Regions from separate parts of the Sphingomonas fuzhouensis genome, predicted to be linked through region 2. Evidence: riboswitches for the same ligand, from Rfam matches in the RefSeq annotation. Region 2 holds a riboswitch; the other holds the start of a gene.

Region 1 (4,890 bases), on a different contig from region 2:
GCCGCCGGGCTGAGCAACGGATAGGGGACGTAGAGCATCACCAGCCCGCTTGCGAACCACATAGCGAAGAACAGGCAGGTGACGATCCCGACCCAGCGATGGGTGAGGAAGGCGAGCCGCAAGCCCGCCTTCCCCCAAGGCCGGTCAGAACCCGGCACGAAGCGTCACGTCGAGTGCACGCGGGCGGCCCAATATCCATTGCTGGTCGCCATAAGCGGTGACGGCATAGGCCTTGTCGAACAAATTATAGACGCGGACATCGACCGCCAGGCGCGGCGTCAGCGCATAGGACAAGGTGGTATCCACCGTCGCATAACCGGGAATGCGGAACGCCTCGCCATTGTCGGAGAAACGCCGCCCGACATAACGCAGCCCGGCGCGCGCCTGCACCTTGGCCGACGCATCCCAGCGCAGCCAGAGATTGGCCAGCGCCTCGGGCACATTGGGTGGGGTCCGGCCGCTATAATCGACGCCGCCCGAGCGGAAATCGTCGAACCGCGCATCGAGCAGCGTGCCGTTCGCGTCGATCCCGAAGCCCTGCGGCAGATCGAGCGTCACGGCGGCTTCCACGCCTTGCGACGACCGCTGGCCGACCTGTTCGACCGGACTACCAAGCGTGCGCTGGACGAGCAGCCCCGTCTTGACGATACGATAGGCGGCCAGCGTCGCGGTGCCGTGGCCGTTCGCGAACAGCCATTTGGCCCCCGCCTCGACCTGATGGCCGCGCGCATTACTGAACTGCACCTGCCCGGTCGATACGGTGGTCAGCGTGCCCAGCGGATCGACGCCGGTGGCATATTGCGCATAAAGCGACAGGGCCGGCACCGGCTGATAGACCAGCCCCGCCCGCCAGGTCGCGTTGCGGAACGTCTTTTCCAGCACGAAGCGATCGGGCGTAGCGACGGTCCAGCGACGGACATTGTCGACCTCGTAGCGCACACCGCCGACCACCGACCATTTCGGGCCGAGCGTCACCCGGTCCTCGGCAAACACCGCCAGCGCGGTGGTGCGGGTGCGATAGCGCGGGGCGATTCCTTGCGTATCCAGAAAGCGACCCGGATCGAAGGCGAAGGGATCGACCGCATCGACCTGCTCGACCGAACCGAAGTCGTTCTCATGGGTGAAGCGGACCAGATTGGCGTCCAAGCCGACGACCAGGGCATTGGTAACGCCCGGCGCGATTCCGGTGCGCCAGGTCGCGCTGGCCTGATCGCCCCATTGGGTCAGGTCGTGGCGGATGCCGTAATTGCTGCTCCGCCGGATCGTGCCCGGCGTGCCCGCCGATCCGTCGGCGCAGGCGCCGCTGGCCCCCACCCAGCAATAGCTTTCCAGATTGCGCCAGAAGCGGTCGCTGGTCAGGACATAGGCGATGTTGGACAGGCTGACCGAAGCGCTCGGCGTCCAGTCGACCCGGATCAAGGCGCGGTCGTCGCGGAAGCGCATCCGCGCATCGCCGACATTATAGTTGCGATCGCGCACCGCCAAGTTCAGCCGCCCGTCGATCAGCGGGGTGCCGAAATAGGTCATGGGCCGCTGGTCGCCATGATCGCCGCGCACCGTCACCGCCAGTGTCGCGGACGGGGTCCAGCGCAGCGTGCCCGACAGCGCGACGCTGTCCGACCGCCCCCGATCGACATAGCCGTCCGACCGGTGATAGCTGGCATCCACCCTATAGCCGAGCGTCGGGGTCAGCGGCCCACCCAGCCCGGCGGCGGCGCGGAAACTGTCCTGCGCGCCGTATCCGATCTCGGCCTGGCCATGGGTCTGCGCGGTGGGCGCGCGCATCACGACATTCACCGCACCGCCCAGCGCCCCCTGCCCATAGAGAACCGAGGCGGGGCCGCTCAACACGTCGATCCGCTCGACCATCCAGGGGTCGGTGGGGAAGGTGATCGTCCCGGCCGCCGGGAACAGCCGCACGCCGTCGATCAGTTGCAGCACCGATCCCTGCCCCGAAAATCCCCGCGCGGCCAAGGCGGTGCCGCCATTGCCCGGATCGGCGACGCTCGACAGGCCGGGCGCACGCGTCTCCGCCTCCACGATCGACAGGTCCCCGCGCGCGCGGATCGTGTCGCCGTCGAGCGTCATGATGCTGGCGGGCGTCTCCAACGGGGTCAGGCCCAGCCGACTGCCGGTGGCGTTGGGCGTATCGAGCGCCGGTTTCTCACGCGACCCGATCACCAGCACGGTGGGATCGCCTGCCTGCTCCTCAAGCTTTTGCGCCCCGGCCTCGGTCGCCCCTAGCAGTAGCGCCGCACCGCCCCACAGGCCCAGTCGGACCTGTCCAATTCTGTTATGATATATCATTTTATTGCCCATAGCGTCTTGTCGCGAACAAGCCGAGGCCTTCCGATCGTTGCCGAACGGCCGGATGCCATGCGTGCGGCACGCCAATTTCCGCATTCCCCATGGCCACCCATGCGCCTCCGCCACTTATGGCGTCGCTCGTCGGAACGGACCTAGCCTCGACCATCCCCTGGACCGGGCATGAGCGACCTGACGCCGGCAGGTCTCCTGGCTCACGGGTCATCGCGGGAACATGCGCCTTCCCAGGTTACCCCAGTGGCTGGATCGCCCCTATGGCCGATCCGTGCAGTTCCGCTCACCGCTTACAGTTGCAGGGACAGCCGCGGATTCGGGCCAAAGCCCTCACCGTGTTCCCTTTTAATCCCCCTTGTCGGGGGAACCGGCGCGATCATATCACCGGATCATTCCGGCCGCGCATCGCTAAGCGGAAGCCTTATGATGCGTCAAGCGGGATGAGGTGGCGGCACGCTTGCGCTATGGCGGCGGGATGGCACGCAAGAACCGCTATCTGACCGCGACGATGCCCGATGGCTATGTGAAGACGATCGGCCCGACATCGCAGCCCTTCACCCATTATTGGCGGATCGTCGCCGATCTGGGTGGCGGCAAGACGGACGTGTTCTGGGGCCACGCCAAGTCGCGCAAGGCGGCCATGGCGAACGATGCCGCCATGGCCGAAGCGGTACGGCAGCGCGGTTGGGTGGGCTATCAATTCGAGGTGGTCGAACTGGTGGAGTCGGACGAGCCCCCCGAAGGAGGGAAGAAGGCCTCCCCTGCCAGGCGAGGTCGCAAGGCGAAAGCCTGACCGGGGACGTTCCCATATTCCAGCGCCGGGCATCAGCGATGGCGATCCGGTCAGGAGGCGCGCCGCATCCTGGGGCTTTGGGGTGGGGCAAAGCCGGGATCGACGTCGAAGCGCATGGCCGAGGAGACGAGCGTGCCGCCCCGCAACGGCGACGCTGATGATGACGGCCCCGATGCCTGGGCTCAGTCCGCTGCCCCATCGGTAATCGAGGATTTGCGCCCGGCCCGCGCAGCGATCCCCGCGCCGATACCGAGGCACTGAGAAAGGCTCGGATCAACAGCCTCCTCTATGTCTCACCCGATACCGGCCATGAGTTTCAGACCTGTCGGCGCAGCCTTCCGGCCATGGTGCCGCTACTCTTGCGGAATTGAGGGGGATGACAGGGCCGGGGTCAAGCTGCCCCCGGCCCTGTCGCCATCGGCCAGGATCAGTTCCGCAGGCTGTCGGGAACGATACCCCCATTCTCGGCAAGCTTCGCCATCACGGCCTTGTGAAGCGCGATATTCTGCTCGGCCGAACCATCCTCGGCGGCATGGACGCCCAGTTCGTCGGCCAGCTGCTTGCGTGCGGCAAGGCTGGAATCGAGGTCGAGCAGCTTGAGCAGGTCGACGATCGAGCTTTGATAATGGCCCCCGCCGCCCTTCATGGACGCCATTTCGGACAGGACCGCGCCGACATCGACAGTTTGCGGTGCGGACGCGGGGGCGGCGGGCGCCGGGGCCGCCGGTGCGGCTTGGGTCGGGGCTTGGGCCGGTGCGGGCGTCGGCTGAGCCGGACTGGGGGCAGGCGTCGCCTGGGCGTTGCCGCCATGGTGGAATATCTTGTTCAGAATATTGCCGAAGATGCTCATGGGCTGGTTCCTTCGCTGTTCGGTTCGCGGCGATGCGCGCTTCAACGACGTAGCGGCCCATCCGGGTCCACCGCATGGGAACGTCATCGCCCGACAGACGCTTATCCCCCATCTCCTTCGCAATTTCAGGGGTTTGCCATGACCATCCGTACGACACTTATCGCCACCACCGCCCTTCTCGCGCTGGCGGGCTGTGGCCGGAACCAGGATAATGCGTCGACCTACACGACGAACGGTGCCGATACCGTCAACCAAGCGGATACCACCGCGCCCGCCTCAACGCAGACCGCAACGACCAGCGCCGCGCAGAGCTTTGCCAACACGGCCGCGGCCAGCGACGCCTTCGAGATCGCAACGTCCCAACTGGCGTTGACCAACGGCGCTTCGGCCTCGGTCAAATCCTTCGCCCGCAAGATGATCGAAGCGCATGAGACATCGACCGCCAAGCTGAAGACGTTGACCGCCGGAATGACGCCCGCCCTCACCCCCAACCCGGCTCTGAACGCCGAGCAGCAGCAGACGCTGGATCGGCTGAAGGGTCTGAACGGCAAGGCGTTCGACGAAGCCTATATCGCAGGCCAAACCGCCGGACACCAGCAGACGCTGGACGCGCTGAAAGCCTATGCCACGACCGGCGATGCCCCACAGCTCAACACCTTCGCGACCGACCTGATCCCAACGGTGACCGCGCATCTCAACATGGCCAAAGGGCTGAAGGCGTAACATCGACAGCGTTCGACGGGCGCAGGCGCATCCGAATGCCCCAGAAAGGCGAGCATGGTCGACATGCTCGCCTTTCTCAAGATGATGAGGGCTGAAAGGCTGTCCCGGGTTCAGCGCCATAAAGTCGGACAGCACAGCCTCAGCGACATGGCACCCGCCGCATTTGTCGACCAGCCCTGTGATCTGCCTCCGCGTCATCGAACGG
Region 2 (4,890 bases):
CGACATAAATGTCGACCGACAGCGGATGGACCAGCGCCGCCAGATTGGCGAGCCGCAGCGACCAGGGGAATCCCCCTGCCCGCCAGCCCGCCGCAAAGGCGCTCAGGTCGCTGTCGGAGAAGGACAGCACGACCACGTCACCGGGGCGCTGCCCCAGATCCTGTGGGACGGCCTGTTCCTCCAGCCCATGGCTCTCGCGAAAGACGAGATGCACCTGTTCAGCCCTTCAGCACGGCCTCGATCGCGGGCCGGTCGATGCGGTCATGTTCAGCGATAACGACCAGCTGCGTGCCGCGCGCCTCGCCTGCGCCCCAGGGGCGGTCGTAATTGGTGCGCACCCGGCGACCGACCGCCTGGACCAGCAGCCGCATCGGCTTGCCCGCCACCGCCGCATAGCCCTTCACGCGGAGAATATCCTGCTGCTCGGCCAGCGTGACGATGCGTTGGGTGAGCGCCTCGGGGCTCTCCACCTCGCCCAGCATCACCGAGATGCTGTCGAAATCGTCATGCTCGTGATCGTCCGCACCGTCATGGTGCGAGGGGCGCGCGGCGATATCGTCCTCGGCGGCGGCCTCCAGGCCCAGCACGATCTCGGCGGAGACGATGCCGTCGACCGCCTCGACCATCGGCAGCGGGCGTGGGGCCTCGGCGGCGATGATGGCGCGCGCCTTGGCGACACCCTCCTGCCCGGCAAGGTCGGCCTTGGTCAACAGGACGATGTCGGCGCAGGCCAGCTGGTCCTCGAACACTTCCGACAAGGGGGTTTCATGATCGAGGCTGGGGTCGGCGGCGCGCTGTGCCTCGACCGCGTCCAGATCGGGGGCGAAGCGGCCCGCCGCGACGGCCTCCGCATCGGCGAGCGCCACCACGCCGTCGACGGTGATGCGCGAGCGGATCGCGGGCCAGTCGAACGCCTTCAGCAGTGGCTTGGGCAGTGCCAGCCCCGAGGTCTCGATCAGGATGTGATCCGGGCGCGGCTCCATCGCCAACAGCTTTTCGACCGTGGGGATGAAGTCGTCGGCGACGGTGCAGCAGATACAGCCATTGGCCAGCTCGACGATATTCTCCGCCGGGCAGTCGGGGATGGCACAGGACTGGAGGATGTCGCCGTCGACGCCCAATGTGCCGAACTCGTTGACGACCACCGCCAGGCGACGGCCGCCTGCGTTTCGGATCAGGTGACTGATGAGCGTGGTCTTGCCCGCGCCCAGAAAGCCGGTGACGATGGTGACGGGGACCTTGGATAGGTCACGCATGGTAATTCTCCGACGCGCCGGACGAGCGAGCGCGGAAGGGGCCCATCGCCGGAGCGGTGACGGACGGGCGCTGTCGAATGCGTCCGCCCCGCTTGTCGGCGACCGATGCGGCCCCGGCCGCATGGCTTCGTCGCTCCCCGACGGAGAACCGTGCCCCGACCACCCCCTGGGTCCAGGCAAGAGCGACCATGACGCCGGCAGGTCTCCTGGCTCGCGGGTCGAAGCGAAGGAGATGCGCCTTCCCGGATTGGCTCCAGTGGCCGTGCCTATAACAGCACCAGCATCGCTCGCTCACCGCTTACAGTTGCAGGGACAGCCGGGGATTTTCACCCCATTCCCGTTAAAGCCCTTGCGGGCACCGGCGCGATCTTCGAGGGCTTTCGCTCCCGATCAGCGGCATTTATCCCGCCGCGCTGGGCTTTGCAATTCGCGCCTCCATCGCCGCGAACCCGCGCCAGCGATAGAGGAGGAAACTCGCCCCCCAGCAGACAACGAACAGCCCGACGATCGCAAAGCCCAGCACGTTGAAATGCTCGGACAGCGCGCCCGCATAACGGAACGGCCCCGCCGTCCAGCCGAACCGCTCGGCCAGCAAGGCGGTCGCCTGGATACCGCCGATCACCAGCGCCACCAGCGCGGAAACCAGCGTGATCGTCATATTGTAATAGAGCTTGCGAAGCGGATGGACGAACGCCCACTCATAGGCGCCCAGCATCACCAGCCCGTCGGCGGTGTCGATCAGCGCCATGCCGACCGCGAACAGCACCGGGAAGACCAGGATCGTCGCCAGCGACACGCCGTCCGCCGCGTGCGACCCCGACAGCCCCAATATCGCCACCTCGGTCGCGGTGTCGAAGCCCAGCCCGAACAGGAACCCTAACGGCGCCATGTGCCAGCTGCGCCGGATCAGCCGGAACAGCGGGCGGAACAGTCGCGACAGCGGCCCCTGCCCCGAAAACAGCATGTCGGCATCGGCCTCGGCCATCGGTTCCCCGCGCGCGACACGCCGGAAGCGGGTCCAGACGTCGCGCAGGATGATCAGGTTCATGATCGCGATGGCGAACAGGAAACTGGCCGAGACGATGGTGGCGATCGTCCCGCCGCTTTGCCCGAACGCCTCGAAGTCGGACAAGGTACTCGCCGCCAGCGCCACCGTGGTCGCTGCGATCAGCACGATGGCCGAATGGCCGATCGCGAACCACAGGCCGACCGCAATGGGACGCTGGCCGTCCTGCATCAGCTTGCGGGTGACATTGTCGATGGCGGCGATGTGATCGGCATCGACCGCGTGCCGCAGCCCCAGGCTATAGGCGAGCAAGGCGGTGCCCAGCATCAGGCTGTTGCCCGCGAACACGCTGAACGCCCAGCCCCAGACGGCGATATTGACGATGACCAGCGCCCCCATCAGCAGCGCGACGCGGTGCTTGAGCGGTGGACGTGTCAGCGAGGTATGGGCAGAAACTTCGGACATGGGTGGATAACCTCCCCCAAAGCGCCATGGCGACTGGCGGCCGACCTTCCGCTCGCGCGGTCGTCCCCGGTCGAAGGCGGGCGCGCGCCCGGCCGGGTTCCGATTCGTGTCGGCCAGGTGGCGTCGCTCGAATGATACAATATATCCTAGCCATGACCACCCCCTGGATCGCGGCAAGAGCGACTCGCACCGGCAGGTCTCCTGGCTTGCGGGTCGAAGCGTTCCGCGATGCGGCCTTCCCGGATGGCTCCAGTGGCTGTTCCCTGTTGCAGGAACCGGCATCACGCGCTCGCCGCTTACAGTTGCAGGGACAGCTGGGGATTTTCACCCCATTCCCGTTTCAAGCCCCGAAGGGCACCGGCGCGATCGACCGGCGGTGGAGCTGAAAGCCCCTGCCGGTCGGCACGGGGATAGTCTGCGGCGGATGGAGGCGCAAACCGCTTTATCGGGCGGTGCGCGCGGCTTAATCCCGCTGCCATGATCGATGTGAGACGATTGCGGCAATGGGCCCCGGCGGCAGCGTGCCTGGTGGCGGCGTGTTCGGGCGGGAATTACCGCCCGGTCAGCGATTTTCCGGTGCGGATCGGCAAGCCCTATACGGTGCGGGGCATCACCTATGTTCCCGCCGAGGACACGACCTATGACATGCTGGGCTATGCCAGCTGGTATGGCAACGAATCGGGCAAGCGTACCGCGAACGGCGAACGCTTCCGCCCCGGCTGGGCCACGGCGGCGCACACCACCTTGCCCCTGCCCAGCTATGTCGAGGTGACCGCGCTGGATACCGGGCGGCGGATCATCGTGCGGGTCAATGATCGTGGACCCTTCGCGGGATCGTCCCGAATCATAGACCTCTCGCGCGGTGCCGCCGAGCAGCTGGGCCTGCGCGCGGTCGGTAAGGCGGCGGTGCGGGTGCGTCGGGTGGAGCCGGACGAAAAGGACCGCGAACGCCTGCGCCACGGCAAGGCGGCGCGGCCCTTGCCGCCGGTATCGGATGCAGTGCGGGCGAATTTGCTGTCGCAGATCGCGGCGGCGGGGATGGCGGTTCGGTAAAAACAGCAGTTCCGCCAGTTTCGGGCGTTCGGGCGGGCGGAATGCACGCCCGGGTCAGTAGAATGAGCGGAGCGTAATCGCCCGGGACGGACCGTCGCAAAGCTTCAGTACGTGGCGAGTGCCGGATGCCGCCCTGCTCCAATAACCATCGAGCAACTCCTGCGAGACCGGCCTACCGTCGATCGCACATATCTCGGCCCCCGCTTTCAGCCCCGCCGTCATCGCGGGCGAGTTCCGCATGACATGCGCGATGGCCCATCGACCGTCGCGAACGAACCCCTGTATGCCGTCTCGGCTTCTCTTGATCGGAGCAGCAGGCCGGGTTCGAGGCTCCAATGTCATCTGCCCTGCGGTGAGATCGACCGTCATGTTATAGGCGCGCAAGGTCCCCATTCCGACCAGGGCCTGGATGCCCGATCCCACCCAACCGCTAAACTCAATAGTGGCATAAGCGTCGGCAACCTTATGCTGGCCGATCATGAAGTCCGTCACTCGGCCCAGCGGCTGAGTCGCGGTGCCGCCCGCACCGATCGATGCTATGTCGGTCTGAGGCTTGAATCCCGCCACCTCGGCTATTCTCGCGGACAGGGACATTGGATCATCACTGCCCGTGTCGATCATGACCGGTGACACGGACTTGCCATTGACCGAGATGTCCGTGACCAGTCTGGAATTATTCGGGCCAACCCTGATCGGGATGCCGTCGCTCAGAGGGATCGTACCGCTTTTCATCAATCGGAAGCGATGATGATCCTGATCGACCTGCCATTCGAAGGGGCCGAGCAAGGGTAGGCCGATCACGACATCGACGCCTTTCAAATTCGAAACAGCAAGGTTGCTGAGATCAAGGACGGTGACGGCACCGGGCTTTATCGTGCGAAAGACACCGACGTCGATCGCAACGGAGGGTGTGGTGTAATATTGGGTTGGTCCCCCCACACTAAGGGGCGGCTTGCCCCATGGCGTCAACGGGAGGTGATGGGCGTCCGCATAGGATTTGCTGACGGCGAGATAGTCGAATCCGGTGTCGATCATGGCCTTGGCGGGCTGACCGTTCAACATGACGGGGATGACGATGTGGTTACCCTCAGGATTGAAGTCTATCCACCC

What was found. A riboswitch is a leader RNA that binds a small molecule or an ion and turns the genes downstream of it on or off. The one in region 2 is predicted to bind cobalamin.
Region 1: another riboswitch for cobalamin. It lies ahead of U1H82_RS18025 (TonB-dependent receptor); the one in region 2 lies ahead of U1H82_RS00520 (HoxN/HupN/NixA family nickel/cobalt transporter).

Annotation. Positions count from the first base shown of each region.
Region 1 covers NZ_JAXSQY010000013.1:811-5,700, reverse strand. The annotation lists gene U1H82_RS18030 (PepSY-associated transmembrane domain-containing protein) at 1-122, opposite strand, end outside; gene U1H82_RS18025 (TonB-dependent receptor) at 145-2,307, opposite strand; cobalamin riboswitch at 2,488-2,706, opposite strand; gene U1H82_RS18020 (hypothetical protein) at 2,795-3,112, shown strand; gene U1H82_RS18015 (DUF3597 domain-containing protein) at 3,540-3,962, opposite strand; gene U1H82_RS18010 (DUF4142 domain-containing protein) at 4,101-4,685, shown strand.
Region 2 covers NZ_JAXSQY010000001.1:105,405-110,294, reverse strand. The annotation lists gene cobN (cobaltochelatase subunit CobN) at 1-214, opposite strand, end outside; gene cobW (cobalamin biosynthesis protein CobW) at 219-1,256, opposite strand; cobalamin riboswitch at 1,436-1,634, opposite strand; gene U1H82_RS00520 (HoxN/HupN/NixA family nickel/cobalt transporter) at 1,657-2,727, opposite strand; cobalamin riboswitch at 2,902-3,104, opposite strand; gene U1H82_RS00515 (septal ring lytic transglycosylase RlpA family protein) at 3,205-3,780, shown strand; gene U1H82_RS00510 (aspartyl protease family protein) at 3,835-4,890, opposite strand, start outside.